Regions from separate parts of the Agrobacterium sp. CG674 genome, predicted to be linked through region 3. Evidence: riboswitches for the same ligand, from Rfam matches in the RefSeq annotation. Region 3 holds a riboswitch; each other region holds the start of a gene.
What was found. A riboswitch is a leader RNA that binds a small molecule or an ion and turns the genes downstream of it on or off. The one in region 3 is predicted to bind thiamine pyrophosphate.

Region 1 (9,919 bases), 120 kb from region 3:
CCCAATATGCGGTCGTTTGAAATCATGAGCTGCGCTGAATGCGCATCGCGTAAATGTCTGCCGAGACTGTAAGGCGTCCCGTTTTTGTAGCCCATGATGCCGCAGATCAGCATGGCATGGTTGATGATTTCCAGAATGGTTTCGGACGAGCAGATCTTCACATTGTTCATGGCGATGGCAAAAGCCATGGACATGAGTGTCTCAGGGTAGTCCTTGGTCTGGTCGTAGGCCCTGAGACCGGCGATGATGTTCGATTTGACGATTTGCAGCTTGTTGGAAACCTCTGCCAGACGAATTGCACCAGGAGGCGCTACACCGGGCGATTTACGGGCCGCAGCGCGAACGAAAGCCTGCGCACGGGCAACAGAATCAGCCGCAATGCCGTACCAGACGCCGCTCCAGAAAAGATGCGATGTGGCAAGCATGGACTGCGCGGCGATTTCGGCAAAGGGTTTCTGGAAAATCTGCTGCGACGGTGCTTCTCCCTTGAACAGAAAGCCATCGGAGCAGGTGCCACGCATGCCGAGCGTGTTCCAGACATGGGTTCTTTCAAGGCTGTACTGGTGTTTCAGGAACACCGTCATCACTTGGTCTGTTGGCGCAGCATCGGCATGAGCGCGGGAGGTGATCAGGATTGCATCGGCTTCGCTGCCGTAGGAAATGACTGTCGCGTCTTTCTCAAGACGGCAATGGTCGCCATCTACGTCAATCGCGCAGATGGAGTTGCGCAGATTTCCGCCAATGCCGCCTTCCGTGGTTGCCGAACCCAGCAACAATTGCTCATCGGCCATGCGGCGCATGAAGGCGCTGTGCCATTCGCTTTCTTCCCCATGCTCGACAAGGCTCGATGCCTTGATCTGATGCATGGCAAAGATCATTGCTGTCGCGGAGCAGGCCTGCCCCAGCGTGCAGCAGACATCGGTGATTTCGCTTGGGCTTGCGCCTTCGCCGCCCAGATGGACGGGAACCTGAATGCCAAGCAGGCGCTCTTGTCGAAGGGCAGCGATCCCTTCTTTTGGAAAGCGCCCCGCTTGATCGACATCGTCTGCGTATCGTGCAGCGATTGCGGCCACACGCTTTGCTCGAACAGACAGCGTTGCGTCACTTGTGGCCACGGACAGGTCCATCAGGCAGCCTCTTTTCCATCAAGAATGGCTTTTACGGTGGTTTCGATTGCGGAAATGCTGGCGAAAGATTTTCGGTTCAACATGCTGTCTGGAAACTCGATATCAAAAGCATCTTCCAGTCCGAGCATCAGCTGCACCGAGGCAAAGGAAGAAAGTCCCGCAGCGTAAAGATCTGCTTCATCTGCGATTGTATCAACGGGAACAGGAAGTTGACCGAATTTCGAAAGTATTTCACGAATAATTGAATTCATTTCAAGTAGTCTCCAGTCGAGTAGGCGCGATCATAGCTCAATATCGGAATTACGTTGTAAAAAATAAAATTGGAATAAACGGCTAGGTTAATTTCTTGTGACGACGTTTGATTTCGGCGCAAATTTGGTAACGCCTTGACAAATCGTGCCCACGGGTTTCTCATTGGCGCATTCACCAGGGGTGTCCCGTCAAGGGGCTGAGATACTGCTACGATGCGCAGTGACCCGTTGAACCTGATCCAGTTCATACTGGCGTAGGGACGGTGCACACGCGCAAAAAGCAGCCTGGCTGCTACGGATCACGTCTTACATCCGTTTGCCCGTGGTTTTTCGTCTTTCATGCTCGAACTGGGTCTCCAACTCTTTTGCTTTGGAGCCTCACGATGAACATTGTTGCCAAGACCATCACCCCCACAGTCACCACAGGTCCGCTTCCCGCCTCGACCAAGGTTCACAGGCCGGGCGTGCTTTACCCTGATATCCGCGTTCCCATGCGCGAAATTGCCCTTCACCCCACAGCGGGTGAGCCGGCTGTCACGGTTTATGACGCTTCCGGTCCCTACACCGATCCCAAACATGTCCTCGACATCGAAGGTGGTTTGCCGCGCCTTCGCCACGCCTGGGCCGTGGCTCGGGGGGATGTGGAGGCCTATGAGGGCAGACACGTCAAACCTGAGGATAACGGCTTTGCGACAGGCGAAAGGCTGACGCCTGAGTTTCCCGTGCGAAACCAGCCGCTGCGGGCGAAAGACGGCAAGGCCGTTACGCAATTGGGCTATGCGCGGGCAGGGATCATCACGCCCGAGATGGAGTTCGTCGCGATCCGCGAAAATCTTGGCCGCGAAGCCGCAAAGGAAAAGCTGGTTCGAGATGGCGAAAGTTTCGGCGCTCACATTCCCGATTACGTCACGCCGGAATTCGTGCGGCAGGAAGTGGCGGCAGGCCGGGCGATCATTCCCGCCAATATCAACCACCCGGAAGCCGAGCCGATGATCATCGGCCGCAATTTCCTCGTCAAGATCAATGCCAATATCGGCAACTCCGCTGTCACATCATCGATGGCGGATGAGGTCGACAAGATGGTCTGGGCTATCCGCTGGGGTGGCGATGCGGTGATGGACCTTTCGACCGGTCGCAACATTCACAACATCCGCGAATGGATCATCCGCAACGCACCGGTGCCGATTGGAACAGTTCCGCTCTATCAGGCGCTGGAAAAGGTGGGTGGCATTGCCGAAGACCTGACCTGGGAGGTTTTCCGCGATACGCTGATCGAGCAGGCCGAGCAGGGCGTCGATTACTTCACTATCCATGCCGGGGTGCGGTTGCACTACATTCCGCTGACCGTCAACCGCGTGACCGGCATCGTGTCGCGAGGCGGCTCGATCATGGCCAAGTGGTGTCTGCACCACCATAAGGAATCATTCCTCTACGAGCATTTCGAAGAGATCTGCGACATTTGCCGCGCCTATGATGTGTCCTTCTCGCTGGGTGATGGTCTTCGTCCGGGCTCGATTGCCGATGCCAATGACGCCGCGCAATTTGCCGAGCTGGAAACGCTGGGGGAACTGACGCAGATTGCCTGGGCGAAAGATTGTCAGGTGATGATCGAAGGTCCGGGTCATGTGCCCATGCACAAGATCAAGGAAAACATGGACAAGCAGCTGAAGGTCTGCGGAGAAGCGCCCTTCTACACGCTTGGGCCGCTGACGACCGATATCGCGCCGGGTTATGACCACATCACGTCAGGCATCGGAGCCGCGATGATTGGCTGGTTCGGTACCGCCATGCTTTGCTATGTCACCCCGAAGGAGCATCTGGGCCTGCCGGATCGCAACGACGTGAAGGTGGGTGTGATTACCTACAAGATTGCCGCCCATGCAGCCGATCTGGCCAAGGGCCATCCCGCCGCGCAGATCCGCGACAACGCGCTGTCCCGCGCGCGTTTTGAATTTCGCTGGGAGGATCAGTTCAACCTGTCGCTGGACCCGGAAACGGCCCGGTCCTTCCATGATGAGACCTTGCCGAAGGAAGCGCATAAGGTTGCGCATTTCTGCTCCATGTGCGGTCCCAAATTCTGTTCGATGCGCATCTCCCATGACATCCGCGCCGAGGCGCAGAAGGAAGGGCTGGAAGCCATGGCGGAGAAATTCAAGCAGGGCGGCAGCCTCTATATGCCGCTCGATACGCCCGTCGCTGGTGAGTGAGATGCGTATTCTCATCAAAGGAGCGGGCGTCATGGGCCTGACGGCCGCTCTGGAAATGGCCAGGCGCGGTTTGTCGGTGGAGATGCATGACACCGCAGCGAAGGCGGGGCACGGTGCGTCCTGGTATGCCGGTGGCATGCTGGCGCCCTGGTGCGAGCGGGAAAGCGCCGATGAGGCCGTTATCCGGCTTGGGTGTTCCGCGCTGGACTGGTGGGATGAGGCAACGCCGGGTCTGGTCGTGCGCAACGGCACGCTGGTCGTTGCCCCGGCACGCGACAAATCGGAACTTGCCCGGTTTGCCGCGCGCACGAGCCAGCATCGCAGCGTCGGCGAGGAGGAGATTGCCGCATTGGAGCCCGATCTTGGTGGGCGCTTCCGCCATGGGCTTTTCTTCGAGCGCGAAGGTCATCTTGATCCAAGACTGGCCATCGCCGCGTTGCAGCAGCGGCTGATGTCGATGGGCGTGGCTTTTCATCTGGGTAGAGACGCCATCGCTGAAACGGGATTCGACAGGATTGTCGATTGCACGGGCCATGCTCAGCTCGGTTCGCTGGCAAAGCTTCGCGGTGTCAGGGGTGAGATGCTCTATCTTGCCACGCCTGATATCGCGCTCTCGCGCCCCGTGCGTCTGCTGCATCCCCGCATCCCTCTCTATGTCGTGCCGCGTGAGCCGGGGCGTTTCATGGTGGGTGCGACCATGATCGAAACCGAGGATGCGGGTCCGATCTCGGCGCGGTCGATGATGGAGTTTCTCAACGCCGCCTATGCGCTTCATCCGTCCTTTGCGGAAGCCAAGATTGTCGAGACCGGCACCGGCATCCGCCCCGCCTTTCCGGACAATCTCCCGTCCGTCACCCGGAGCGGAAATACGCTGTTCATCAATGGTGCGCACCGTCACGGCTTTCTGCTTTCACCCGCCATGGCCATCAAGGCCGCAGATATTCTTGGAGATAAGGAGGTTTCCCATGAAAATTCTCGTCAATGGGCAAGAGCATGATCTCAGCGCCGACACCCTGTCTCAGCTTCTGGCAAGCCTCGACTATGAGGGTGATTGGCTGGCAACAGCCGTCAATGGCGATCTGGTTCATGCCGAAGATCGGCACGGGTTTCATCTCAAGGATTTCGACCGGATCGAAATTCTCTCACCCATGCAGGGAGGATAAAACATGTTGACGCTTTATGGACGTGAGGTCAGCTCGAGACTGCTTCTGGGCACAGCCCGTTATCCGTCACCTTCGGTTCTGGCGGATGCCGTCCGCGCCAGCCGAACGGATATTCTGACCATTTCGCTGCGCCGGGAAACGGCGGGTGGAAAGACCGGCGGGCAGTTTTTTGAGATGATCCGCGAGCTGGATCGCCTCGTTCTGCCCAATACGGCGGGATGCCACACGGCTAAGGAAGCGGTGCTGACGGCGAAAATGGCCCGCGAGGTCTTCAAGACGAACTGGATCAAGCTTGAAGTGATCGGCCATCACGACACGCTGCAACCGGATGTCTTCGCATTGGTGGAGGCGGCGCGCATTCTGGTGGATGAAGGTTTTGATGTCTTCCCCTACACGACCGATGATCTTGTCGTGGCCGAAAAGCTTGTTGACGCGGGATGCAAGGTGCTGATGCCCTGGTGTGCGCCGATTGGCAGTGCGATGGGTCCGCTGAATATCACGGCATTGCGCGCCATGCGTGCACATTTTCCAGATGTGCCGATGATCGTGGATGCCGGGCTCGGTCGCCCCTCTCATGCAACTGCCGTCATGGAGCTGGGTTATGATGCCGTGCTTTTGAACACGGCGGTGGCGGGTGCCGGAAACCCGGTCATCATGGCAGGCGCATTTGCGAAAGCAGTTGCTGCCGGTCGGGAAGGCTTTCTTTCAGGTCTGCTTGAGCCGCGCGACATGGCTGTTCCATCGACGCCCGTCATTGGAACGGCTGTGTTTTCGTGATGCGTTGACAATGAGGGGCTAAGAGCGGGATACCGGGAAAACCATGGAGGGCCCCGCTCTTGCACAATCTTCTGACTGATATTGATGGCGTGTCCGTTGGTCATGCAACTGATCTCGTTCTGGGATCCGGCGTCACCGCTATCCTGTTCGATGAACCGGCCATCGCATCCGGCTCCATTCTGGGAGGCGCGCCCGGCGGTCGGGACACCGCTCTGCTTGATCCTTGCATGACGGTTGAGACCGTGGATGCTTTCGTTCTATCAGGCGGGTCGGCTTTCGGGTTGGATGCCGCAGGCGGCGTTCAATCCGGCTTGCGGGAGCTTGGCCGGGGTTTTGCGGTCGGCCCCACCCGCGTTCCCATTGTGCCGCAAGCCATTCTGATGGATCTTCTGAATGGCGGAAACAAGGATTGGGGCCTGCATTCTCCTTACCGCGACATGGGCTATTCGGCCTTCAAGGCCGCATCAAAAGATCCCTTTGCGCTCGGCACCATTGGCGCAGGAACCGGCGCGACCACCGCGACTGTCAAGGGTGGATTGGGCTCTGCCAGCGCGGTCAGCTCATCCGGTCATAGAATTGCGGCCATCGTCGCCGTCAATGCGCTCGGCTCTGCCACTGTTGGAAGCGGCCATCATTTCTGGGCGGCACCTTTTGAGAGAGGCGATGAGTTCGGCGGGCTTGGCATGCCGCCAGCCTTTACGGATGCCGATGTGGCCATGCAGATCAAGGGCGTGACACTCACCGCCACCACGATCGGCGCTGTGGTGACCGATGCCGTCCTCTCCAAGGCGCAAGTGCATCGCCTCTCCATCATGGCCCATACCGGTCTGGCGCGCGCCGTTCTGCCATCGCATCTGTCCAGCGATGGCGACACCATGTTTGCGGCGGCTACCGGCCGCAAGGCCCTGACCGGTCCAGCAGATTTTCTCGAACTTTGCCATCTGGCAACCCTCGTTATGGCACGCGCCATCGCACGTGGTGTGTTTGAGGCCATGGCACTGCCGCATGAGGGTGCGCAGCGGTCCTGGCGAGATCGCTTCGGAGCGGATCCGAGATGAGCAACAGCGCCGTGAGGGCTCCACTCAAACCTGTCCTGCGCATCGATTTCCCGCCTGATGACCGGCTTGGACGCGGCAAGGTCCAACTGATGGAGCTGATTGTATCAACGGGTTCGATTTCCGCCGCTGGCCGTGCCATGGACATGTCCTATCGCCGTGCGTGGCTGCTGGTGGATGCGCTGAACCACATGTTCCATCAGCCGGTCATCGAATCTCAACGGGGCGGCAAGCAGGGCGGTGGCGCAGGCTTGACCCCTTTTGGCGAAGAGCTCTTGGCCCGCTGCCGGGATATGGAGCAGCGTGTCGTCGAGGCATTGAAAGGTGATATGGAATGGCTGGAAGCCAATCGCCGTGAGACACCTCAATAAGGATCGAATGCTGCCGACTTGACGATGACAAAGATCGGCATTCCCGCTTTAAGCCGCAGCCGTTCCACCGAAAGCTGCGTGATGCGCGACTGGATGATATCGCCGCCGCAATCCGTCTGGACCATGACCATGCCGTCGGATGCGGGCATGATCTCTGCGATGGAGCCTTCCAATATGTTGAGTGCGCTCAGGCCCTCCGGCCTGACGGTTGCCAGCATCACGTCCCGCGCTGGAATGTGAACACGAACGGCCCGGTCAACCTCAGCCCATTGGGTCGGCACCTGCAAGGCCTTGCTGGTGAGACGAAGGGTGGCAAGACCGTGTTCCCTGTCGAAAGCCTCGATGGTGCCTGAGAGAATGCTGCCCGCTTCGCGGCGCTCAAGGTGGGTGCTGAAGGCCGGGCGGGAGAGAATGGTTGCGGCGGGACCATCGATCTCCACGCGCCCGTTCTTCAGCACGATAATCCGGTCTGCCAGACGCGAAACTTCGGTGATCGAATGGCTGACATAGATGATCGGGATTTTCGTCTCGTCACGCAATCGCTCCAGATAGGGAATGATCTCCGCCTTGCGGGCCTCATCGAGCGCGGCCAGTGGTTCGTCCATCAACAGCAGGCGCGGGGAGGAGAGAAGTGCGCGGCCAATGGAGACCCGCTGCTTTTCGCCACCTGAGAGATTTTCCGGCCTCCGTTTCAACAGGCTGCCGATGCCCAGCATCTCTATGATGTCTGCACTTTCAGCAGGCTTTGTCGACGCATGTGAAAACCAGCGGCCATAATGCAGGTTTTGCTCGACGGTCAGATGCGGAAAAAGACGCGCTTCCTGAAAGACATAGCCGAAGCGGCGTTTATGGCAGGGAATGCATATGTGTCGCGCGCTATCGGCCAGCACTTCGCCATCCAGCTCCAGCACGCCCCGTTGCGGCTTGGTCAAACCCGCTATGATCCTGACAAGAGAGGTCTTGCCAGACCCGGACCGGCCAAACAGGGCGGTGACGCCGGGTCCAGCGTTCAGCTTTGCTGCCAAGGTAAAGGTGCCAAGCCTGTGTTCTATGTCGAGATGGAGGCTCATTCCGCACTGACCTTTTTGCCAATCCATCGGGCCAGAAATTCAGAGGCTAGCAAAGCAAGCATGGATATAGCTATGGCAACGAATGTCAGCCGAAGCGCGCCTGCATCACCGCCGGGTACCTGCGTGAAAGTGTAGATGGCAGCAGACAATGTCTGTGTTTCACCGGGGATGTTGGACACGAAGGTAATGGTCGCGCCGAATTCTCCCATCGCCTTGGCAAAGGCCAGGATCATTCCCGCAATGATGCCGGGCAGCGTCAGCGGCAAAGTCACCGTCAGAAACACCCAGAGCGGGCTCGCTCCGAGCGTGCCCGCAGCTTCCTCCAGCTTGCGGTCCACGGCTTCAATCGAGAGGCGGATCGAGCGGACCATCAGCGGAAACGCCATGACGGAGCAGGCCAATGCCGCACCGGTCCAGCGAAAGGAAAACACGATGCCAAAATGTTGGTCGAGAAACTGGCCGATAACGCCCCTGCGCCCGAACAGAATGAGAAGCACAAAGCCTGTGACGACAGGCGGCAGGATAAGCGGTAGGTGGACAATGCCGTTCAGAATGGATTTTCCCCAGAACCGTCCGCGCGCCAGCGCATAGGCTGTCGCAATCCCGAATGGAAGGCTGGCCAGCATGGCAATGGTTGAGACCCAGAGGCTCAAACGAATGGCCGTCCATTCTTCCGGAGTCAGCGATATCAAGTCCACTCTGCCATTCCTGCTGGTTCCACGGTCCCGCTCAAACGACCCTGATATCAGACCTTACTTCACAATCGTAAAGCCCTGCTTTTCAAAGAAGGGAGCGGCTGCTGAGGATTTCAGAAAATCGAGGTAGCCCTGTGTGGCGGGTTTTTTCGAGTCTGCCAGAATGGCTGCGGGATAAATGATAGGATCGTGGCTATCGTTTGGGAACGTGCCGACGATTGCAACGCCGGGATCGGCGGCGGCATCGGTCTGATAGACAATGCCATAAGGTGCTTCGCCGCGTGAAACGAGGAGGAGGGCGGCGCGGACGCTTTCGGCGCCTGCGACTTTGTTCTCGACGGAAGGCCATATGCCGAGCTTTTCAAGCGCAGCTTTGCCATATTTTCCGGCGGGAACGGTTTCAACCGCCCCCATGGCCAGCTTGTTTTCACCCAGACGCTGGCCAAGATCGAAACCCGGTTCGATCTTCACCTGTGTCGCCTGATCGGATGGTGCGATCAGCACCAGCTGGTTGCCGAAAAGATTGGTCCGGCTGTCCGCACGGATAAGCTTTTTGCCTTCCACATAATCCATCCACGCCAGATCAGCGGATATGAAAAGATCGGCAGGGGCGCCCGCTTCAATCTGCTTTGCCAGCGCTGAGCTTGCGGCATAGGAGGCCGTTACCGCGATGCCGGTTTTGCTCGACCATTCCGCATTGGCGGCATCCAGCGCATTCTTCATGCTGGCGGCGGCAAAGACAGTGAGCTTTTCCTGAGCCATCGCCGTGCCTGAAAGCCCAGCAGCGATGAGCCACGCGCTAAAAAGGGTCGCAAGTGTTTTTCTGGCGAGAACACGCCGGGACATTCCCATGGCCATACACCCTGTTTTCGAGAAACGCTGGAATAAGCCCACTTAAGCGTCATCCGTTATGTTTTCAAGGATATATCGATCATCGGGAAAGAATAGGATCACTTTGTGCTGTAAAGCAGTCTCTAGAACCGCTCTCCGGTAAAATGGGCAATCTGAGCGCCGGCTTCGTAATAGGCTTCTTTCAACGTCCGCAGGCTCTGCGCTTTCGGTGCGGTGATTGGCAGCGGAAGATCATCTTCGCGGATGTCACCCGCGACATGAGCCGCCAGCGTCTTGCCGAAAACAGTGCCGGGAGCAATTCCGCGCCCATTGTAGCCACAGAAGCCGACGATGTTTTTTGCGAATTTGTGG
Region 2 (9,919 bases), on a different contig from region 3:
TCTATGGTCAGATAACCGCTGGCACCGCCACTCGCCGTTTGGCGACTGATCGTCATGTCCATCATAGTTCCCTTGTTATTTTATAAGATGGTATTGCAACGATCATCGAATTTCTGCAGTTTGGTACGTGGATTGTTCGAAGAAATTTGATTTCGCGCAATATTCAGCGAGAGAACGGAATGATTTCATGTCAGCTTTGGACGCTACCGATCGCCATATCATCAGGGTGCTGAGATTGAACGCCCGCATCAGCAATGCCAAGCTTGCCGCAGAGGTTGGTTTGTCGGCTTCCGCCTGTCTGCGTCGGGTCGATATTCTGGAGCGGGAAGGGGTTATCAGAGGCTACACGGCGCTGACGGGCAGTGCGGCTGGTGGCGAAGTCATCTCGGTGATTGTCCAGATCACGCTTGACCGGCAGACGGAAGATTTTCTCAATCGGTTCGAAAGCGCCGTTCGTAAATACCCCGAGATACGTGAGTGCTATCTGATGACCGGCGGCTCTGATTATTTCCTACGGGTCGAGGTCGAAACAGCCGGTGATTTCGAGAGGGTTCATAAAGAAGTCCTGTCCAAATTGCCTGGCGTTTCACGCATTCATTCCAGCTTTGCCATCCGCAACGCCCTCGCCAGCCCCAAGCCAAGGGGCTGAATTCAGGCGCTCCACCAGCGATAAAAGTGATGCACAGGGCCGTGCCCGCCACCGATTTTAAGGTCTTTTCCCGCAGCCAGCGCGCCGTGGAGAAACTCTTTCGAGAGTCCAACAGCTTCCGCAAGCGGGTGTTCAAGCGCGAGATGCGCGGTAATGGCGGCCGCTAACGTGCAGCCGGTGCCGTGGTCGTTGCGTGTTTCAATACGTGGCATGGAGAATTCCTGCACGGAGTTGCCATCCAGCAGCAGATCGACGCTGTCGCGGCCCGTGCCATGCCCACCTTTTATCAGAACAGCACGAACGCCGGTCTTCAGGATCGCCTCTGCCTGACGGATCATATCTTTATTGTTTTCCGCCAACGGCTGGCCGCTGAGAAGGGCTGCTTCCGGCAGGTTCGGTGTCGCAAGCCATGCCAGCGGCAGCAGTCGGCTGCGCAACGTCTCGATGGCGTCCTCCTGCAACAGGCGATCACCCGATGTCGCGACCATCACCGGGTCCAGCACAAGCGGCTTGTCGATACCGTGGAGACCAGCGGCTATGGTCTCAATGGTCTCAATCCGCGATACCATGCCGATCTTGACCGCACTGACGTTGATGTCGGAGAAAACGGCATCCATTTGAGCGCCGATCATCGTTGCGGAGATATCTTCGACAGCGGTCACGCCCCGCGTGTTCTGGGCGGTAATGGCGGTGATGACGCTGGCGCCGTATACACCCAAGGCAGAAAACGTCTTCAGGTCCGCCTGAATTCCTGCGCCGCCACCGCTGTCGGAACCGGCAATCGTCAAGGCAATCGCTGTCATTGGCGTTCCTCCAAAGCCGCATCCACGGCATGCCGAAAAGCTTGTGTGGCACCGGCAATATCAACAGCGCGGAACAAGGCCGAGATGACAGCAATGCCATCGGCACCGGCCTCGATCACGCTCGGCAAAGTCTCCAGCGAGATGCCTGCGATGGCACCCACTGGCATATGGGCCCGGTCGCGTTTCAGCTGCGCGCGCAACAGCCGAAAGCCTTCAAGCCCGACCGGCGCATCGGGATTGACCTTGGACACGGTCTCGAAAACACCACCGATACAGGCATAGTCAGCCGGTGAACCGGCGACGCGTTTTGCATCGTACATGTTCTTGACGGTCATGCCGATGATAGCATTGTCGCCCAAGAGACGCCGCGCCATATGGGCATCCATGTCATCTGCGCCCAGATGCACACCATCCGCTCCGCATGCTAGCGCCACATCCACACGGTCGTTGATAACAAGGGGAACGCCGGTTGCCTTCAGGGCCTCTCGAATGAGTGTAGCCTGCTCGATCATCTGCCGGGTCGAGCCATGCTTGTCGCGATACTGAATGATTGTTGCGCCGTGCAGGGCGGCAACGGCTGCCAGTTCCGGCAAAGGAGCAATATCACATAGCGATGCATCGACCAGCGCATTCAGCCGGTAATCAATCTTCATCATGGTCAATCCTCGCATGGGACAAGATATCTTGCTCGGTGACGGCGTTCAGTGCGTCCAGAAATGCGGCTTCGAATGTGCCCGGGCCACGCGCAAGTAAGGCGGCGAGTTCTGCCGAGACACCTGTTACGACAAGCGCTGCCGCCGCCGCCAGCATCGCATCGGCCTCCACCGCCATGAATGCCGCGATGACGCCGCCTGAAAGGCACCCGGTGCCCGTCACCTTCGCCATCCACGGGTGGCCGTTCTGAACTTTGATCTTTCGGATAAGGTCCCGCAGCAGGTCTTCTGGCCCGGTCTGGATGCGCAGCGCCTTGCCGACATCACCGATCACGGCCATTTCAGCCGCATTGCCGCGCACGATGGTTGGGTGAAGTCGGATCAGTTCGTGCGCGAAATCTAGTCGGGATGGCGAGTAGTCGCAGTGCACTGGATCGATGATCCATGGCTTTCCGTGTTCGTTTGCGATCCCAACCGCAATGCGAATGACGCTGCGCCGCGCCGCGTCCAGTGTGCCCAGATTGATCGTCAGCGCATCGACCTTGGAAACGAAGCTCTCGATTTCCTCCTCGGACGACGTCATGGACGGAATGCCACCAATGGCGGTGATGCCATCTGCGGTGAACTTCTGCACCACGGTGTTCATCAGGCAATGGACACGCGGTCGTCGTTGTCGCACCCGCGCCAGAAGCTCCGCCGCCGTTTGTGCCGTTGGAAAACTCGCCATAACAAATGAACTCCAGACGTTTCATCACGGAGATCCAGGTCGAGCGAAGAAAAGAAAAGCATGGCCAATGGCGACTGTTCCGTTCCTACGCCGGCATGACCCGGATCAGGTTCAAGGGTCCGGCTCAGCGCCATCTCAGCATCGTCAGATGCTCCCCTCGGAATGTCTGGAAACTGTCGTTTTTTGTGTTGGGTGTCAACGACAATTAAAAGACGGAGGCAGATAGCCTCCGTCTTCTCTGCGAGTATTAGACGATCTGTACGAGCACTTTCTCGCGAGCCGATTTCAGTGCGGCATCGGCCAGTTTCAGAGCGATCAAGCCATCATGGGCAGAGGGTGAAGGTGCTACATCATTCTCGACGGAATCGATGAAGGCCTTGATTTCTGCCGCATAGGCTTCGGTGTAGCGCGTCATGAAGAAATCGTGCAGCGCCGGGCGCGTGTAACCGTCTTTCGTTGCCACTTCGATGGAAACGGGGCGCTGGTTTTCGGCGGCAACCGAGCCGAGCGAGCCATGCACTTCGATGCGCTGATCATAACCATATGTCGCGCGGCGCGAGTTGGAGATGCTGGCCTGGCGTCCGCTTGCCGTTGTCAGGATGATGCTGGCGCTATCGTAATCGCCGAGTTCACCAATTCTTGGGTCCACCAGAACAGAGCCGGTTGCAAACACGCTGACGATTTCTTCGCCCAGCAGGAAGCGGGCAATATCGAAATCATGGATCGTCATGTCGCGGAAAATGCCGCCGGAGACCTTGATATATTCAGGCGGTGGCGCGCCGGGATCACGGCTGACAATCGTCACCATCTCGACATCGCCAATCCGGCCATTATCTATGGCTTCGCGGACGGCGCGGAAATGCGGGTCGAAACGACGGTTGAAACCGAGCATAATCTTCGCGCCGGTTTCCTTGACAACCTCGATGCAGGCGGCTGCGCGGGCGACATCCAGATCGATAGGCTTTTCGCAGAAGATGGCCTTGCCAGCGCGGGCGAAACGCTCGATCAGATCGGCGTGGGTGTTGGTGGGTGTGCAGATGATGACGGCATCAATATCGGGGTTGGCGAGAACCGCATCGATGGTGCTGATTTCGCAGCCGCTTTCATTCGCAATCGCCTGCGCTGACTCGGGGAACGCATCCACGACAGCTACCAGTTTTGCTCTGGCGTCAGAGGCAATCGCCTTTGCGTGCACTTTTCCGATGCGACCTGCACCCAGCAAAGCCAATCTCGTTACCATCGTATCCTCCCGATCCTGTTGTCTGCTTATGGAACGCACATGCGAACCCCAGCTATTTTGGAATATATGTTCCAACTTGCTAGAGCGGCATTTTGTCGGTGTCAAGGCGTGGGTTATAGGCTCAAGCCTGCGGCATGCCGGGGATACGGTTGACCTCAATCATCTGCTGGATTGTGCGCTCCGCCACGCGCTCGGCGCGGACCTTCGATTGCTCTGCATCCTCGGGAAATGTGTAGGTCATGTAAGACAGCGACGTTTCCAGATCATTGTTGTTATGGCCAAGGATGGCAGCGAAATAGCTGTTCTTTGTCACGCTTGGCGGCGCAAAGTTACGATAGGCAATTTCGGCATAGAGATGGCGCAGACCATAGGGCTTCGGTGGCTCTTCCTTGGGCCAGATATCCTCGAATTTGGCTATCACCGCATCGCGCAGGGGCAGGCGAACGTCTGCTGTAAAATCGTCCACATTCAGCCCGAGCCAGGATTTTCCGTCGCTGCTTTCGCGCAGGCGGCGGTAGGCGTCGAGAACAATACGCGATTGTTCCAGCACCGGAATTTCATAGGTCACGCCGAATTTGGTGCCTTCGCCCTGCTTTGTCTTTGCCTGACCGTTGAACAACACGCTCCATTTCGAAACGCCCTTGCCATAGGGTGCTGGCGTTAATTCCGCCTGCGTGAAGACCTCGTAGGGACGCCGACCTGTCGTGCCCATCAGCCCGATGGCGACCGTCATGATATCGGAGGATTGCAGGTAGCGACGACAGCGCCGCATCACCTCGGCATAGTTCTCAAACGTGATCAGCGAGCCATGCTTGTTGGCGATCTTCGCCATTTTGATCTTGCGCGCTTCATCATAGAGCTGCGGCGTTCCGGCGGCGATTCGCAGCATGGGGTGCTCTTCGCCAAAGGCTTCGCGCAGCGCATTTCGGTATTTGGTGATGTAGGAAATGACCGTGGCCTGCGCCTTATCGCCCATGGACGCCATCTCGGCATCCCACAGCGCCTGCATCTCCGCCTTTGTCGTCACACCATTCGTAGCATCAATGAAGTCCGAGACGCGCAACAGAAAACGGGGCTTGCGACCCACCATGCTGTATTCGGCCCGCTCAAGTTTTTCCCTAATGGAATGTGCCACACCACGCACGGGATATTCAGCGGTCTTGATATAGGTGTCGAGGCGCTCACGAAGCTTTTTCATGTTGCAGATCGCCAGCGGCGTCGTCTTCGGGCCAAAGGCGTCTTTCAGCGCATATCTATATTTTACGATATAGAGTTCGAGCGTCTTCTCTGTTCGGCCATTGTCGAAGTGGAAGCGCACTTCTTCATTCCAGAGCGCGCTGATTTTCTTGGTGTCGAAGGTGCCATCGGCATTTCGTGTGGCCTGGATATTCTCGACAAATTCCGCGATCCGATCCACCAGAACAGGTGTTTTTGTTTTCCTTTTTTCGGCAGCGGACATCGATAGCTCCACAATATGATTCGTGTTTAAAAAGCATATATATTATAGATGCAAGTAACGCACAGTTAATGGTCAATCAGGAAAATGGCTGCGTTGGCGAAGTCGCAGGTCGCGTGAACCATTTCGCGCCTTCGCTGCTCATATAGATGTGGTCTTCAAGCCGAATGCCGAACCGGTCGGGATAGACCAGCATCGGTTCGTTGGAGAAGCACATGCCCGGGGCAAGCGGCATGGCGTTTCCGCGCACAATATATGGCGCTTCGTGAATTTCCAGGCCAAGCCCGTGGCCGGCGCGATGCGGAAGGCCGGGCAGGTTGTAGTCCGGCCCAAGGCCGTCGCCCGCCATTACACGGCGTGCGGCATCGTCCAGATCGCTGCATGGCGCACCAAGCTTTGCGGCATCGAAAACCGCCTGTTGCGCCTCTCGCTCAATTGCCCAGGCCTTTGCAAATTCCGCTGTCGGCTGGTCGAGCATATAGGTGCGTGTAATATCAGAGTGATAGCCATCGATACGGGTTCCCGTATCAACCAGAATGACATCGCCCGCGCTCAAAATCTGGTCGCCCTCTGCGCCATGGGGCAGAGAGGTGGCTGAGCCGAAGGATACGATGCAAAAATAGGAGCCGCCTTCGCCACCAAGCTCAACATGCTGTTCATCAATGAACCGGATGACATCCGACGCTCGAATGCCCGGCTTCATCATGCCATGAGTGCGCTTCTGCACCTCAAGCGTCAGATCCATTGCATATTGAATGATGGCGCTTTCAGCCGCTGATTTGTGGATTCGCAAGCCGCTGATCAACGGGCCGCCATCCACCAAGCGTTCCTGCCCAAGCTCTCGGGCAAGGCTGTGATAAATGAACAATGGCAGCGCATCATCCAGGGCAACCTGCCCGCGCGCACCAACCAGCGAGGCAACGAGCGCCGCAGGGGCTTCCTCTTCCTGCCAGACGTGGATCTCACCAGCAATATGGGGCAGCGTATCCACTCGGCTTTTTTCAAATCCGGGCACGATGTAGTGCAGACCGGTTTGCGTGATAACCGCTCCCAGCAGCCGCTCGCTCTGGTGCCAGACAAGGCCAGTAAAGTAGCGAAGGCTCTCACTTGAACCCAGTAGCAATGCCGAAATGTCCCGCTCGGTCATCACGGCACGCAGGCGCTTCAGCCGTTCGAAGCGCTCTGCGGCAGTGATGATGGGTGGCTGGGTACCGGAAAACATATGCGGATCTTTCGTTGACATGGTGACAACGGGATACAGTTTTCAGGCCTTGTATTCAATATGTCGGCAAGGATATTGCCGCTAGATCATTGGCCTAGACGCTTTTTCAGCGCCGCGACGATGCGCTTGGTCAGGGCTTCGTAATCCTCGTCAAAATGGTGGCCGCCATCAATGCCGATCACTTCCGCACCCTTGTCTTTCAGCGCCGGGCAGGCGGCGTCCTCGTCATCAGTGCCGTAGACGCATTGAACGATCTTCGGGTCGATTTTTGCGAGATCCGTCACCGGGTCCTGCTCCCCAGATCCTGAAACGCCGAGCCATCCACCCACTGATATTTCGTAGGATACTTCGTGGGAGAGCGACAAAAGGCTCATTTGCACGATCCGGCTTTTCTCTTTTTCCGGCAAAAGATTGTAGGTCACAGGCAGCACGTCCGCGCCGAAGGAATAGCCGATCAGCATGACATTTTTGACCTTCCATTCCTTGCGGTAGGTGTCGATGATCCGCGTCATGTCGCTGGCGATCTCTTCTGGCTTCTTTTCAGACCAGAAATAGCGGAGGGAATCGACGCCGATGGTCGGCACGCCGTCCTGCTGCAGGAAGCTGCCAATGTCCTTGTCCAGATCGCGCCAGCCGCCATCGCCCGAATAGATGATGGCCATCGTATCCATCTTCGGCTTGGCTTCGAGCACCGTCAGCGGCAGACCGAGCGGGTTATCGGAATTTCCAGCGGCGTCTATCCTGTCTTGCAAGGTCTGTCCAAGCGCTGCCTGCGCGTCGCCATCCACATTCTTCACGTCAATATCGGAATGGGATTTGACGAGGTTTTCAACATGCGTCCGGCCCTTAGCGTCTGCCTTGCCGGTGAACACCACGCTCACCGGGGCGGGCAGTGGGCCATCCGTCAGGCCATAGATCGTGCGTCCGTTGTCTGGCTCTTTCGTTGCCGGTGTGCAGAGTATCTTGTCGCCAAGCGGTATGCTTGCCAGCGGATCAACCGCTACGGCTTCACCAATCGTCGCGGCCGGGCTTTGTGCAATCATGGCCAGCGCAAGCGCGCCACCTTCACCGGTGCCCGCAATGATGGGAGGGCGGTAATTCGAGACATTGGCCTTGCGCTGGATTTCCTGCGCAAGCTCCTCAATGTCCGAAATCATGTAGATACATTCGTCTTCATTGGCTTTCAGGGCAGCAAGGTATTTCGGGAGATCGATGCCGACGACTGCCGCACCTTTTTCCACCAGCGCATCTGCCTGCGCCTGTTCAGTCTCTCCCCAACCGGCTTGGCCAGACAGAAGGAATATATTCGCTGAAACGTCGCCATCGGGTAGCATGATATGCTCTGGCGGGATCATGCCTGTCTGAAATCCGTTGGCATCCTGCGCCAGTGCGGTCACGGGTATGGAGAGCGTTGCGGCCAGAAGCGCGGCTTTCAGATATGTCAGGCCCGTCATTTACCAATCACTCCTCTGACGCCGCCGCTGATGAGAACGGTCGCGTCCATCAGCGCCAGGGCGGCACTCGTGCCGTTGGAAACCGCCACATAGCGTGGCTCCCATTTCGGATGAAACTTCGACTTGAAAGCTCGAAGCCCTTTGAAGTTATAAAAACGCTCACCGTGTTCGAATAATGTCCCGCCGATGCGATCCCAAACCGGAGCGGACTCCCGCTTGGACATGCCCGACAGCGGCGCCATGCCGAGATTGAACGAGGCATAACCTTCAGCGCGCATGTGTTCGATAATGCTGACAAACAGGAAATCCATCGCACCACGCGGTGCGTCGGGCGAAAATCGCATGAGATCGACGGTCACTTCCTTTTTCGTTTCCGTCATCAAAAGATTGGCAAAGGCTGTGACCTGACCGTCCTTGTGCAGCACGGCGACCGGTTGAGACAGAATGTAATCTCTTTCAAAAGCACCGAGAGAAAACGTCTTTTCGCGTGTGTTGTGGTGTTCCAGCCAGGAATCGGAGACTCGCTTCAGCTCATCGTAGATTTCGGGAACCTGCGGGGTATCGATGACCGAGAAGGTCAGGCCATCGCGTGCACCGCGGCTCAGCGATTGGCGAAGATTGGCGAGCTTGCCGCCCTTGAGTTCAAACCGCGTGAGGTCGACCATGGCAAGTTCACCGAGCTTGAAAGCGCGAAGGCCAGCATCGGCACAATGGGTGAGGATAGCAGGTGAGAGCTGGTAAATGACAGCTCTTCCGCCAGATGCGCGGGCCGTTTCCACAAATTGCCAGACGAGATCGGCAAAGTCGTTCTCGTCGCCAACGGGGTCAGCCAGCGCAATCCACGACCGCCCACGAATGCCGTACATGATGAAGGCATTGCCACTTTCAGACAGCATGACGTGTTTGTCGCCCATGCGCACCAGATTGGCGTCGGCCACATCCTGTCTTTTGACGATTTCTGTGGCCTTTTCGATGTCTTCAGGATGGATCTCTTCAGGACGGTACATGACCGGTCGCAGAAGGCTGAAAATGGCGACGGTGGATGATGCCAGCACCAGACCCAGCAAAGCTCTCAAGCTGCGCGGTGCTTCCTCCGAAAATTCGAACTGCCACCAGAGTGTCTGGCTGTAGTCTGTGTCGCGGTACACGAAGAACAGAATTGTTGCCGCACCCGCAACGATGACTGCCATGGCCGCAAGCCATGTGGGCCCAAGCGCCTGTCGCAGAAGCGAGGCATGCCGGTTGAAGCTTTTGATATTGAAGATCAGGGCGACGATGAAGATGCCGAGGAATATGGCCTCGAAAACCGCAATCGCCTTGATGAGCGAAAGGAACAGTCCGCCTGCGGCAGCAACCAGTGCCACCCACCACGCACCATCCAGCCTTTGGCTAAGGCCACGCGATGCGACGACCAGAACAAGGCCGAGGATACTCGAGAGAAAGTGCGCCGCTTCGATGATTGGCAGCGGCACGAAGTTGGACAGGAAATCGAGATTGCTGTCGGGCGTGGGCGTCACACTCGAGAAAATCAGCATGGTACCGAGAATAAGAGCGACGGCTGATAGCAGTGAGGGCGCCAACCGCCCGGCAAGATAGCCGATATCCGCCATGATGGGCTTTGAAGCGAATTGCTTCATCTCTGTTGCCAGCATCAGGATGATGGCGACCACCAGCGGCAACACATGGTAGATCATGCGGTACAGAACGAGGCCGCC
Region 3 (9,919 bases):
GGTCGAGGCGCAGTCCGGTGAGGTGTTCCGGCATCCGTCCGCCACCATCCGCTATCTGGAACAGGCACCGGATTTTGAAGGTTTTGAGACGGTGCAGGCCTATGCCGAAGCGGGATTGGGGCCGGGTGATGATGCCTACCGCGTCACTTATCTGCTTGAACATCTGGGGCTGACGGGTCTTGAACATCCATCCAGCCTGTCCGGCGGCGAAGCCCGACGCGCAGCACTTGTGCGCGTCATGGCGCCTGAGCCTGACATTCTGATGCTCGATGAGCCGACCAACCATCTCGACCTGCCAACAATCGAATGGCTGGAAGGCGAGTTGCAGCAGACGCGCAGCGCGCTCGTTCTGATTTCCCATGACCGCCGTTTTCTCGAAAAGGTCTCCACAGCCACCGTCTGGCTGGATCGCGGCCAGTCGCGCCGTCTCAGCCGGGGCTTCGGCCATTTCGAAGAATGGCGCGACAAGGTGCTGGAAGAAGAAGAGCTGGAACAGCATAAGCTTGGCAAAGCCATCGAGCGCGAAGAGCACTGGATGCGCTATGGCGTAACCGCCCGGCGCAAGCGCAATATGCGCCGCGTGGGCGAGTTGCGCGATATGCGCGCCTCCTATCGCGGTCACAACGGCCCGCAGGGTACTGTGCAGGCAACTGCCGCTGAAGGGCGCGAGTCTGGCAAGCTGGTGGTCGAGGCCGATGCGATTACGAAATCCTATGGCGATCGCACCATCGTTGCACCGTTTTCCCTGCGCGTGCATCGCGGCGATTGCATCGGCTTCGTCGGACCCAACGGCGCGGGCAAGACGACGCTTCTGAAGATGTTGACGGGTCAGCTTGAGCCGGATAGCGGCACCGTCAAGCTCGGCACCAAGCTGGAGATTGCCACGCTCGACCAGAAGCGTGAGGATCTCAACCTTGAGGATACGCTCGCTCACTATCTGACTGATGGGCGGGGCGAGAACCTGCTGGTCAATGGTGAGGTGAAGCACGTCACCGGCTATATGAAGGATTTTCTATTCCAGCCTGAACAGGCCCGCACGCCCATTCGCAGGCTTTCCGGCGGCGAGCGCGCGCGTTTGATGCTGGCGCGCATTCTGGCAAAGCCGACAAACCTTCTGATCCTCGATGAGCCGACCAACGATCTCGATATCGAGACGCTCGATCTGCTGCAGGAAATCGTTGCCGGTTTTTCCGGCACCGTCATCCTCGTCAGCCATGACCGCGACTTTCTCGATCGCACCGTCACATCGACGATTGCGCCTGCCAATCCCGAAGCGCCGGATGGCCGTTGGATTGAATATGCCGGTGGCTACTCGGATATGATGGCGCAGCGCAAGGGCGCGTCTGACGAGAAGAAGAAGGCGGAGAAGCAGGAAAAGAGCAAAGCATCCGCCTCATCATCCGGTGACACCGGCAAGGCGAAAGTGAAACTCTCCTTCAAGCAGAAGTTCGCGCTGGAAAATCTGCCCAAGGAAATGGAAAAGGCGCAGGCCGAAATAGCCAAGCGCGAAGAGCGCATGGCCGATCCGCAGCTGTTTGCCAAGAACCCCACAGCCTTCAACACGCTGGCCGACGAAATGTCGAAGCTTCGCGAAAAGCTGGAGGCCATGGAAGAAGAATGGCTGGAGCTTGAGATGCTGCGCGAGGAAATGGAAGGCTAACGGACGCGAGCCGCACCCCCGGCGCGGGTGTCTCGTCTGCATCTTGCCAATACCGCGGCAACCAATTACAGCTTTGCCTAGATCTAACGGGGTGCTTTGTCTGATAGGGCAGGGCTGAGAGGCATTTGCCAACCCGAAGAACCTGATCCGGTTAACACCGGCGGAGGGATTAGACGGCTTCCATCCAGACGCCACTTTCCCGTTCGTCCATTCGAGGAGGTTGTCTGATGCGTCGTCTGTTCATTTATAGTCTTGTTGCCGCGTCTTTCGCATTGCCCGGTTTCGCCCATGCGCAAGACAAGAAGGTGCTGACGGTCTACACCTATGAGAGCTTTGTTTCCGAGTGGGGCCCCGGCCCCAAGGTCAAAGCGTCCTTCGAAGAAACCTGCAATTGCACAGTCAACTTCGTCGGCGTGGCCGATGGCGTGGCTTTGCTCAACCGTCTGAAGCTGGAAGGTGCAGGCTCCAGCGCAGATGTGGTGTTGGGTCTGGATACCAACCTCGTGACGGAGGCCCGCCAGACGGGATTGTTCGAGGTATCAGGCATCGATACGTCTGAGGCAAAGGTGCCGGGTGGGTTCAAGGACGACGTTTTCGTGCCCTATGATTACGGTCATTTCGCTGTCGTCTACGACACGCAGACACTGAAGAACCCACCGAAGAGCCTGAAGGAACTGGTCGAGGGCGATCCCTCGCAGAAGATCGCGATACAGGACCCGCGCACATCCACTCCGGGTCTCGGGCTGCTTTTGTGGGTCAAGTCGGTTTATGGAGACAAGGCGCCGGAGGCTTGGGCCAAGCTCAAGAACCGTGTGCTGACGGTGACGCCGGGCTGGTCTGAATCCTATGGCCTGTTTACCAAGGGAGAGGTGCCGATGGTTCTTTCCTACACCACGTCTCCCGCCTATCACATGGTCTTGGAAAAGACGGATCGCTATCAGGCTGCAAGCTTCGAAGAGGGTCACTATATCCAGATCGAAGTGGCTGGCATGTTGAAGAACGCGCCGGAAAAGGCGCTGGCAAAGCAGTTTCTCGCTTTCATGCTGAAGCCGGGCTTTCAGGACGCCATTCCGGAAAACAACTGGATGATGCCGGTTGCGGCCACATCGGCCCCCTTGCCGGAGGCATTTTCGAAGCTCGTGCAGCCTTCCAAAACGTTTTTGATGTCACCGGAAGAGGTTGCCAAAAACCGCAAGGGCTGGATCGATGAATGGCTGGCTGCGATGAGCGTCAAGTAAGACGGGCCGCTCTTGATCATGATCGAGCGCGTCGAACGCCGCAGGTTTATTGTCAGTGGAACGGTGGCATTTGCTGCCGTTCTTTTGTTCATGGGCCTTGCCGTCACGGCGCTCCTCTCGTTTGATGCCGACACAGCGTCCGCTGAGGTGCTGGATGCCTATACGCTGCGCATATTGCGCTTCACCCTCTGGCAAGCTTCGCTTTCTACGCTGCTGTCGATAGCCCTCGGCCTGCCGGTGGCGCTGGCGCTGGCGCGACAGCGGAATTTTCCCGGTCGCATATGGATTATCCGGCTCATGGCCGTGCCCATGGGACTTCCGGTTATTGTCGGTGCGCTCGGGATTATCGCAATTTGGGGTCGGCAAGGCATCTTCAACACGGTCTTCATGGCGGCTGGCGCAGAGCAGCCTTTCAGCATCTATGGTCTGTCCGGTATTCTGATTGCCCATGTGTTTTTCAATTTGCCGCTGGCGGTGCGGTTCTTTCTGGCCGGGCTTGAGCGGGTTCCGGGGGAATATTGGCGCATCGCTGCGAGCCTTAGTTTCGGCTCCGTCTCGACGTTCCGCTTTGTGGAATGGCCCGCCATTGCGCGTCTCATCCCGGGCGTCGCCGGTCTGATCTTCATGCTCTGCGCAACGAGCTTCACACTCGTTTTGTTGCTGGGAGGTGGGCCTGCGGCAACCACGATCGAGGTTGCCATCTATCAGGCGCTGCGTTTTGACTTTGATCCACCCCGCGCCATTTCGCTTTCCCTGATGCAGATCATCATGACCAGTGTGCTGCTTGTGCTGCTGGCCCGTCTGCCCTCTGCCGATGCGGAAGCCTTGACGCAGGCGAAAGCCGTGCGACGCTTCGATAGCGAGAGGTGGACGGCGCGTCTGTGGGATGCATCGATGATCATGCTTGCCATGGTTTTGGTCGCATTGCCTCTCTGCGCGGTCGCCGCATCTGGACTGACGGCGGATCTTTCGCGGCTGCTGTTTGCGAGCGCATTCCTCAAGGCTGCCATGACAAGCTTGCTGATCGCGCTCCTGTCCGCGTCTCTTGCCATTCTCGTTTCGGTCGCACTCGTGCGTGCGCGCCAGGCTATCGCTGCGCAAAGACGACCTGCTGCTCCGCTTCGGGTTTTGTTCACGGCCATGGGTGCCGGATCGGCCTTGGTGCTGCTCGTGCCGCCGGTCGTTCTGGGAAGTGGCTGGTTTCTGCTGTTGCGACCGCTGGGCGATGTATCGACATTTGCGCCGATCCTTGCCTCCATCATCAACATGCTGATGGCGCTGCCATTCGTGATGCGGGTGCTGGAACCTGCATTCATCGCCCATCAGACCCGCAGCGGGCGATTGGCTGCCAGTCTCGGGATATCAGGTCTATCCCGGCTTCGCCTCGTTGACTGGCCGGTTCTATGGCGATCGGTTGCGACGGCATTTTCATTCGCCATGGCGCTTTCGCTCGGCGATCTCGGTGCCGTTGCCCTGTTCGGCTCGGAAAACTTCACCACATTGCCCTGGCTGGTCTATAGCAATATGGGCAGTTACCGGACCAATGATGCGGCGGGCTACGCCGTCATCCTTGGCGTCATCTGTCTCGTCCTCGCCGCCGGGGGCGTTTCCCGTCAGCCAGCGAAAGCCATCGCATGACCCTGCACGATATTGCTGTCCGCCTTGAAAACATCCAGCTCAGGCTCGGCCAGCAGAGTTTTGCGCTGGATTGCCGCTTTCAGCGCGGCAAGGTGACAGCGATTGTCGGTCCATCGGGATCGGGGAAATCCACACTCCTCAATCTCGTCGCGGGCTTTGAAGCGCCGGACCGCGGGAAGTTGCTGATCGAGGGACAGGATATGCGCGGGCTTGATCCGTCGGAGCGGCCAGTCTCCGTGGTTTTTCAGGACAACAATCTCTTTGCCCATCTGGATATTTTCACAAATGTCGGACTGGGGATCAATTCATCCATGAAACTGGGTGCCGATGACAAGCTCGCCATCAGCAAGGCGCTGGCGCGCGTAGGGCTTGGCGGTTTTGAAAAACGCCTGCCTTCGACCATGTCCGGCGGGGAGCGGCAAAGGGCGGCGCTGGCCAGAGCCCTGGTGCGCCGTCGCAGCATCATGGCTCTGGATGAGCCCTTCGCAGCACTCGATCCCGGCCTGCGCGCCGGCATGGGAAGCCTGCTGCGGGAGCTGCATGAGGAACTGGGCAACACCGTTCTTCTGGTGACGCACAACCCTGATGATATTCGCAAACTGGCAGATGCGGTTGTGTTTCTTCATCACGGTCAGGTGCTGTTTGAAGGCGGTGTTGACGCGTTTTTTGCTGCAACCCATCTTGAGCCAATCAGGATATTTCTGGCGGCGTGAGATTGTCGCTCAGTAAGCGCGGTTATGTCGCGTCACAATTTCGACGCGGGTCACTGTCAAGCCTTGCAAAATAACACGGTCGATGCGCAAATTTTGCAGTTGCGATTCATTCACAACTGCTTGAAAAGTGATGCAAACAAGCGATCTGATAATATATTTTGCAAATGGCGGATCAATTCGATTGTTTGCGCATTCACATGCCCCTAGGGCTAATATGGCATACTGGTCTGCACTTTGACGGATGATCAGGAACGTTTGGAGCAGACAGGCAGGATGATGACGTGTGTGAAGGCTCTACAGGGCCACACCTCCAGTCAGAAGATGCGGCACACAGGCAGGCTGGTCAAGCGTACGCTGGCATTGGCGACCGCCGGCTTCGTGCTGTCGGCGTGCCAGTCGCTCTTCAGCTCGTCCTACCAGTCCACGCTCAAGCCATCTGACAATCCTCAAACCGTTGAGCAGGTGCAGAAGGATGACCCGCGTGCCCAGATGGGTGCGCGTGAGCATCCGCGCATCGTGGCAAGCTATGGCGGTGAGTATCACGACGACAAGACCGAGCGCCTTGTGGCCCGCATCGCAGGTGCGTTGACGGCGGTGTCGGAAAATCCGCAGCAGTCCTATCGCATTACCATTCTGAACTCTCCCGCCATCAACGCGTTTGCGCTGCCGGGTGGCTATCTCTACGTGACCCGTGGGCTTCTGGCGCTTGCAAATGATGCTTCGGAGGTTGCTGCCGTGCTGTCTCACGAGATGGGCCATGTGACCGCCAATCATGGCATTGAGCGCCAGCGCCGCGAAGAGGCCGAGGTCATTGCCAGCCGTGTGGTTGCGGAAGTCTTGTCCAGCGATCTGGCCGGAAAGCAGGCCCTTGCGCGCGGCAAGTTGCGACTGGCAGCCTTTTCCCGCCAGCAGGAATTGCAGGCTGACGTCATCGGTGTGCGCATGCTGGGTGAAGCCGGTTACGATCCCTATGCGTCGCCTCGCTTCCTTGATTCCATGGCGGCTTATGCGCGCTTCTCATCGGCAGATCCCGACAGCGATCAGAGCCTCGACTTCCTGTCGAGCCATCCCAACACACCGCAGCGCATTGAGCTGGCCAAGCGCCATGCCCGCGCCTTCGGGCAGGAAGGGCAGGTTGGAGATAAGGGTCGCGACTGGTTCCTCAATGGTATAGACGGGCTTCTTTACGGCGATAGTCCGCAGGAAGGCTATGTGCGGGGCAACACGTTCCTGCATGGCACCCTTGGCATTCGCTTCGATGTTCCCGAAGGTTTCCAGATCGACAACAAGGTCGAGGCAGTGCTTGCCACCGGCCCCGGCGAGATGGCGATCCGTTTTGATGGTGTGGCCGATCCCAAGCAGACAAGCCTTGCCAATTATCTGACCAGTGGCTGGGTCGCTGGTTTGGTGCCTGAAACCGTCCGTGAAACGGAAATCAACGGACTGCCAGCAGCGACGGCTCGCGCCACCGCCGATAAATGGGATTTCGATGTGACCGTGATCCGCGTCGGGCAGCAGATTTTCCGCTTCCTGACTGCGGTGCCGAAGGGCAGTGCGCAGCTCGATAGCGTGGCCAATGTGTTGCGCACGACGTTTCGCAAGATGACACCGGCTGAAATCTCTGCCCTTAAGCCTCTGCGCGTGCGCGTTGTCACGACCAAGCCTGGCGACACGATTGCGTCCATTGCTGGACGCATGATGGGGACTGACAGGAAGGTGGAGCTTTTCCGGGTGCTGAACGCCATGAGCGCAACAGCGGCGATCCAGCCCGGCGAGCGTGTGAAGATCATCGCCGAATAAAAAACCCGGCCTTTGAATTGAACCTGTTTCCAAGGTGGAGCAGGTCTAATTCAAAGGCCGGGTTTGTAGAATGGAAGATAAGACGCTTACGCGGCTTCCTCTTCCTGAGCGTCTTCTTCGTCAATCGCCTTGCCGCGCTTTGGTCCCTTGTTGAGATTAACCTCAACCAGACGAACGGCTTCCGTTTCAGACATCTTGTTCACAGCAGCAATTTCGCGGGCCATGCGATCAAGAGCAGCTTCATAAAGCTGGCGCTCGGAATAGGACTGTTCCGGCTGGTTTTCCGCACGGTAAAGGTCACGAACCACTTCCGCGATGGCGATCAGGTCGCCGGAATTGATCTTTGCATCATATTCCTGCGCACGGCGCGACCACATGGTGCGCTTGACACGAGCCTTGCCTTGAACAACTTTCAATGCACGCTCGACGAAATCCTCTTCCGACAGCTTGCGCATGCCGATTGTCACAGCCTTGGCCACTGGAACTTTCAGACGCATCTTGTCTTTTTCGAAATCAATGACGAACAGTTCGAGCTTCATACCCGCAACTTCCTGTTCCTCAATGGACGAAATGGTACCGACACCATGAGCGGGATAAACGATCGCTTCGCCGGTCTTGAAACCGTGACGCGCTGGAGATTTTTTTGGCTGGGTCGTCATTCGTTCTAAAAACTCCCTGTTACATACACCCGGGATTTCCGGGGGTCGGGTCGGTCAGGCCCGGATGAGACGGGGGAACCGTCAAGTGACTTGATACTGGTACAGACGTGCGCTCAAAGACAGGCCACCCGCAACCCGCAGGTTGACAACACAAACAATCGGTATGTCACGGAAACCGCGTGCAAGTGATGAGTTGCTTTCGTGGTGTTTTTGGGCACGCAAATGCCACGCTGTGGATCAGTTTCCTAGGTCTATCACAAAAATACGAGGAAATCAATAATTTGCTTCGACCGTGACTATCGAGTCACAATAGGGTCACTTTGCCACCGACAAAAATGCGAATCGGTGCGTTCTGATTCGGCGCAGGCACTCTTCGTCGCATTTCAATCGAATAAAATTCGAGCTCGGCACGTAAAGTAATGATTGCCACTTAAACTCTTCATAATTCCGCGCCAATATCCGATTCGAATTGATGAAAATGACGATTTTTTCTGTTTTCATTCAAAAAATAGCACGCTTTCGGAGGAAAAAGACAAAATGGGCTACCGGAACAATCCAAAACGCGACAAAAAACTCGAAAAAACCAGAATATTGGCGGAGATGTCCGGTAAGCCGTTTCTAGATCCAGAGGCTGTTTTTGGCCGTGCGAGTTCGGATGATATACAATATTATTCGCCCGAGATGTTGGCAGCTGCCGTGCAGCACACACACGATGAATTATCGAGATGGACGAAAGACAAGCCTTATATTGGAATTTCTGAAGTAGAAGGGATTTCTCCGCGCGACAATCCTGTCTCTATTCTGACCATTATCGGTCGCAACATGCCTTTCCTCTATGACAGCGTCATGGGTGAGGTGACGAGCAGTTACCGCAGCCTTCTTCTCGCCGTCCACCCTATTCTGGTTGCCGATGCCGCTGTAACCGGTGGATATCGTCTCGCCGATTCCGAACTAGACGCGCCCCATGACAATATCAGCCTTATCCAGATCCATATTGCGCCGATCGCTTCACAGGCAGCCGAGGCGCTGACGGAGCGTCTGCTGTTTGTGCTGTCTCAGGTTCAGTCGGCCTTCACCGACTGGAAACCGATGATTGCCAAGCTGGACGAGGCGCTGACGGAGTTGCAGGAGCGTGGCCCCAGCCGCCGCAAAACGGGGCGCAACGAAGCCGTCGCGTTTCTGGAGTGGTTGCGCAATGATAACTTCACCTTTCTCGGCATGCGCGACTACAGCTATTCCGGCGCTGGCAACGATGCCAAGGTCGAGCGCGGCGAGGGCAGCGGTCTTGGTACGCTGACGGACCCGAATGTGCGGGTGTTGCGCCTCGGCAAGGATGCGGTCACAACGACGCCGGAAATCCTGGCCTTTCTCGACGGTCCCGATTTCCTGATCGTAACCAAAGCCAATGTCAAATCCATCGTCCATCGCCGCGCCTATATGGATTATATTGGCATCAAGCGGTTCGATGAGGATGGCAATGTCGTTGGTGAGTTGCGCATCGTCGGCCTTTTCACCGCCACCGCCTATACGCATTCCGTCAAACAGATACCACTTCTGCGGGCGAAAGTGGCAGAGGTGGAGGATCATTTCGGTTTCGATCCCAACAGCCACTCGGGCCGTATCTTGCACAACACGCTGGAATCCTATCCGCGTGACGATCTTTTCCAGATCGATGCCGATCTTCTGATCCGTTTCATCGAGCAGATCATGGAGCTTAGCGACAGACCTCGTGTTCGCGTTCTCCCACGCATCGACCGCTTCGACCGGTTCGTGTCGGTCATCATCTTCGTGCCGCGCGAGGAGTATAACTCCTACGTCCGCGAAAAGATGGGCGAGTATCTATCCCATATCTATGATGGTCATATCTCGGCCTATTACCCGGCATTTCCCGAGGGCGCTGTGGCGCGGGTCCACTTCATCGTCGGGCGCACCAACGGCAAAACGCCGCGCGTGGCTCAGGATAAACTCGAAGATGCCGTTAGCGATATCGCAGCACGGTGGACCGACCATTTCGTAGCACTTTCCCCCGTCGGTTCGCCCGTTCTGGATGTCGATCAGGCCTATCAGGAAGCATTTACGCCTGATGAGGCGATCATCGATCTGCCGGATATTGCCGCGACGGCTGGCGGTGAGCCGGTGCGTATCGAGTTCTATCGCCGCGACACCCAGGCTGAAGGTGTGCTGTCGCTGAAGATTTTCCACCGCGATGGC

Region 1: linked by a shared signal. The riboswitch ahead of thiC (phosphomethylpyrimidine synthase ThiC) and the one ahead of thiB (thiamine ABC transporter substrate binding subunit) in region 3 are both predicted to bind thiamine pyrophosphate.
Region 2: linked by a shared signal. The riboswitch ahead of ACQZ51_RS12745 (hydroxyethylthiazole kinase) and the one ahead of thiB (thiamine ABC transporter substrate binding subunit) in region 3 are both predicted to bind thiamine pyrophosphate.

The regions. Positions count from the first base shown of each region.
Region 1 covers NZ_JBNWDZ010000005.1:324,915-334,833, forward strand. The annotation lists gene ACQZ51_RS16315 (acyl-CoA dehydrogenase family protein) at 1-1,127, opposite strand, end outside; gene ACQZ51_RS16320 (acyl carrier protein) at 1,127-1,378, opposite strand; TPP riboswitch at 1,546-1,657, shown strand; gene thiC (phosphomethylpyrimidine synthase ThiC) at 1,762-3,585, shown strand; gene thiO (glycine oxidase ThiO) at 3,587-4,582, shown strand; gene thiS (sulfur carrier protein ThiS) at 4,551-4,748, shown strand; gene ACQZ51_RS16340 (thiazole synthase) at 4,752-5,525, shown strand; gene ACQZ51_RS16345 (P1 family peptidase) at 5,585-6,583, shown strand; gene ACQZ51_RS16350 (winged helix-turn-helix domain-containing protein) at 6,580-6,951, shown strand; gene modC (molybdenum ABC transporter ATP-binding protein) at 6,945-8,021, opposite strand; gene modB (molybdate ABC transporter permease subunit) at 8,018-8,719, opposite strand; gene modA (molybdate ABC transporter substrate-binding protein) at 8,774-9,562, opposite strand; gene ACQZ51_RS16370 (NAD(P)/FAD-dependent oxidoreductase) at 9,691-9,919, opposite strand, start outside.
Region 2 covers NZ_JBNWDZ010000004.1:66,451-76,369, reverse strand. The annotation lists gene alr (alanine racemase) at 1-62, opposite strand, end outside; gene ACQZ51_RS12760 (Lrp/AsnC family transcriptional regulator) at 188-649, shown strand; gene thiD (bifunctional hydroxymethylpyrimidine kinase/phosphomethylpyrimidine kinase) at 652-1,452, opposite strand; gene thiE (thiamine phosphate synthase) at 1,449-2,108, opposite strand; gene ACQZ51_RS12745 (hydroxyethylthiazole kinase) at 2,095-2,832, opposite strand; TPP riboswitch at 2,898-3,000, opposite strand; gene iolG (inositol 2-dehydrogenase) at 3,080-4,072, opposite strand; gene telA (telomere resolvase TelA) at 4,194-5,531, opposite strand; gene ACQZ51_RS12730 (M24 family metallopeptidase) at 5,608-6,750, opposite strand; gene ACQZ51_RS12725 (AcvB/VirJ family lysyl-phosphatidylglycerol hydrolase) at 6,837-8,204, opposite strand; gene mprF (bifunctional lysylphosphatidylglycerol flippase/synthetase MprF) at 8,201-9,919, opposite strand, start outside.
Region 3 covers NZ_JBNWDZ010000005.1:206,061-215,979, forward strand. The annotation lists gene ACQZ51_RS15810 (ABC-F family ATP-binding cassette domain-containing protein) at 1-1,660, shown strand, start outside; TPP riboswitch at 1,738-1,846, shown strand; gene thiB (thiamine ABC transporter substrate binding subunit) at 1,885-2,898, shown strand; gene thiP (thiamine/thiamine pyrophosphate ABC transporter permease ThiP) at 2,917-4,536, shown strand; gene ACQZ51_RS15825 (thiamine ABC transporter ATP-binding protein) at 4,533-5,249, shown strand; gene ACQZ51_RS15830 (M48 family metalloprotease) at 5,571-7,049, shown strand; gene ACQZ51_RS15835 (CarD family transcriptional regulator) at 7,136-7,708, opposite strand; gene ACQZ51_RS15840 (NAD-glutamate dehydrogenase) at 8,246-9,919, shown strand, end outside.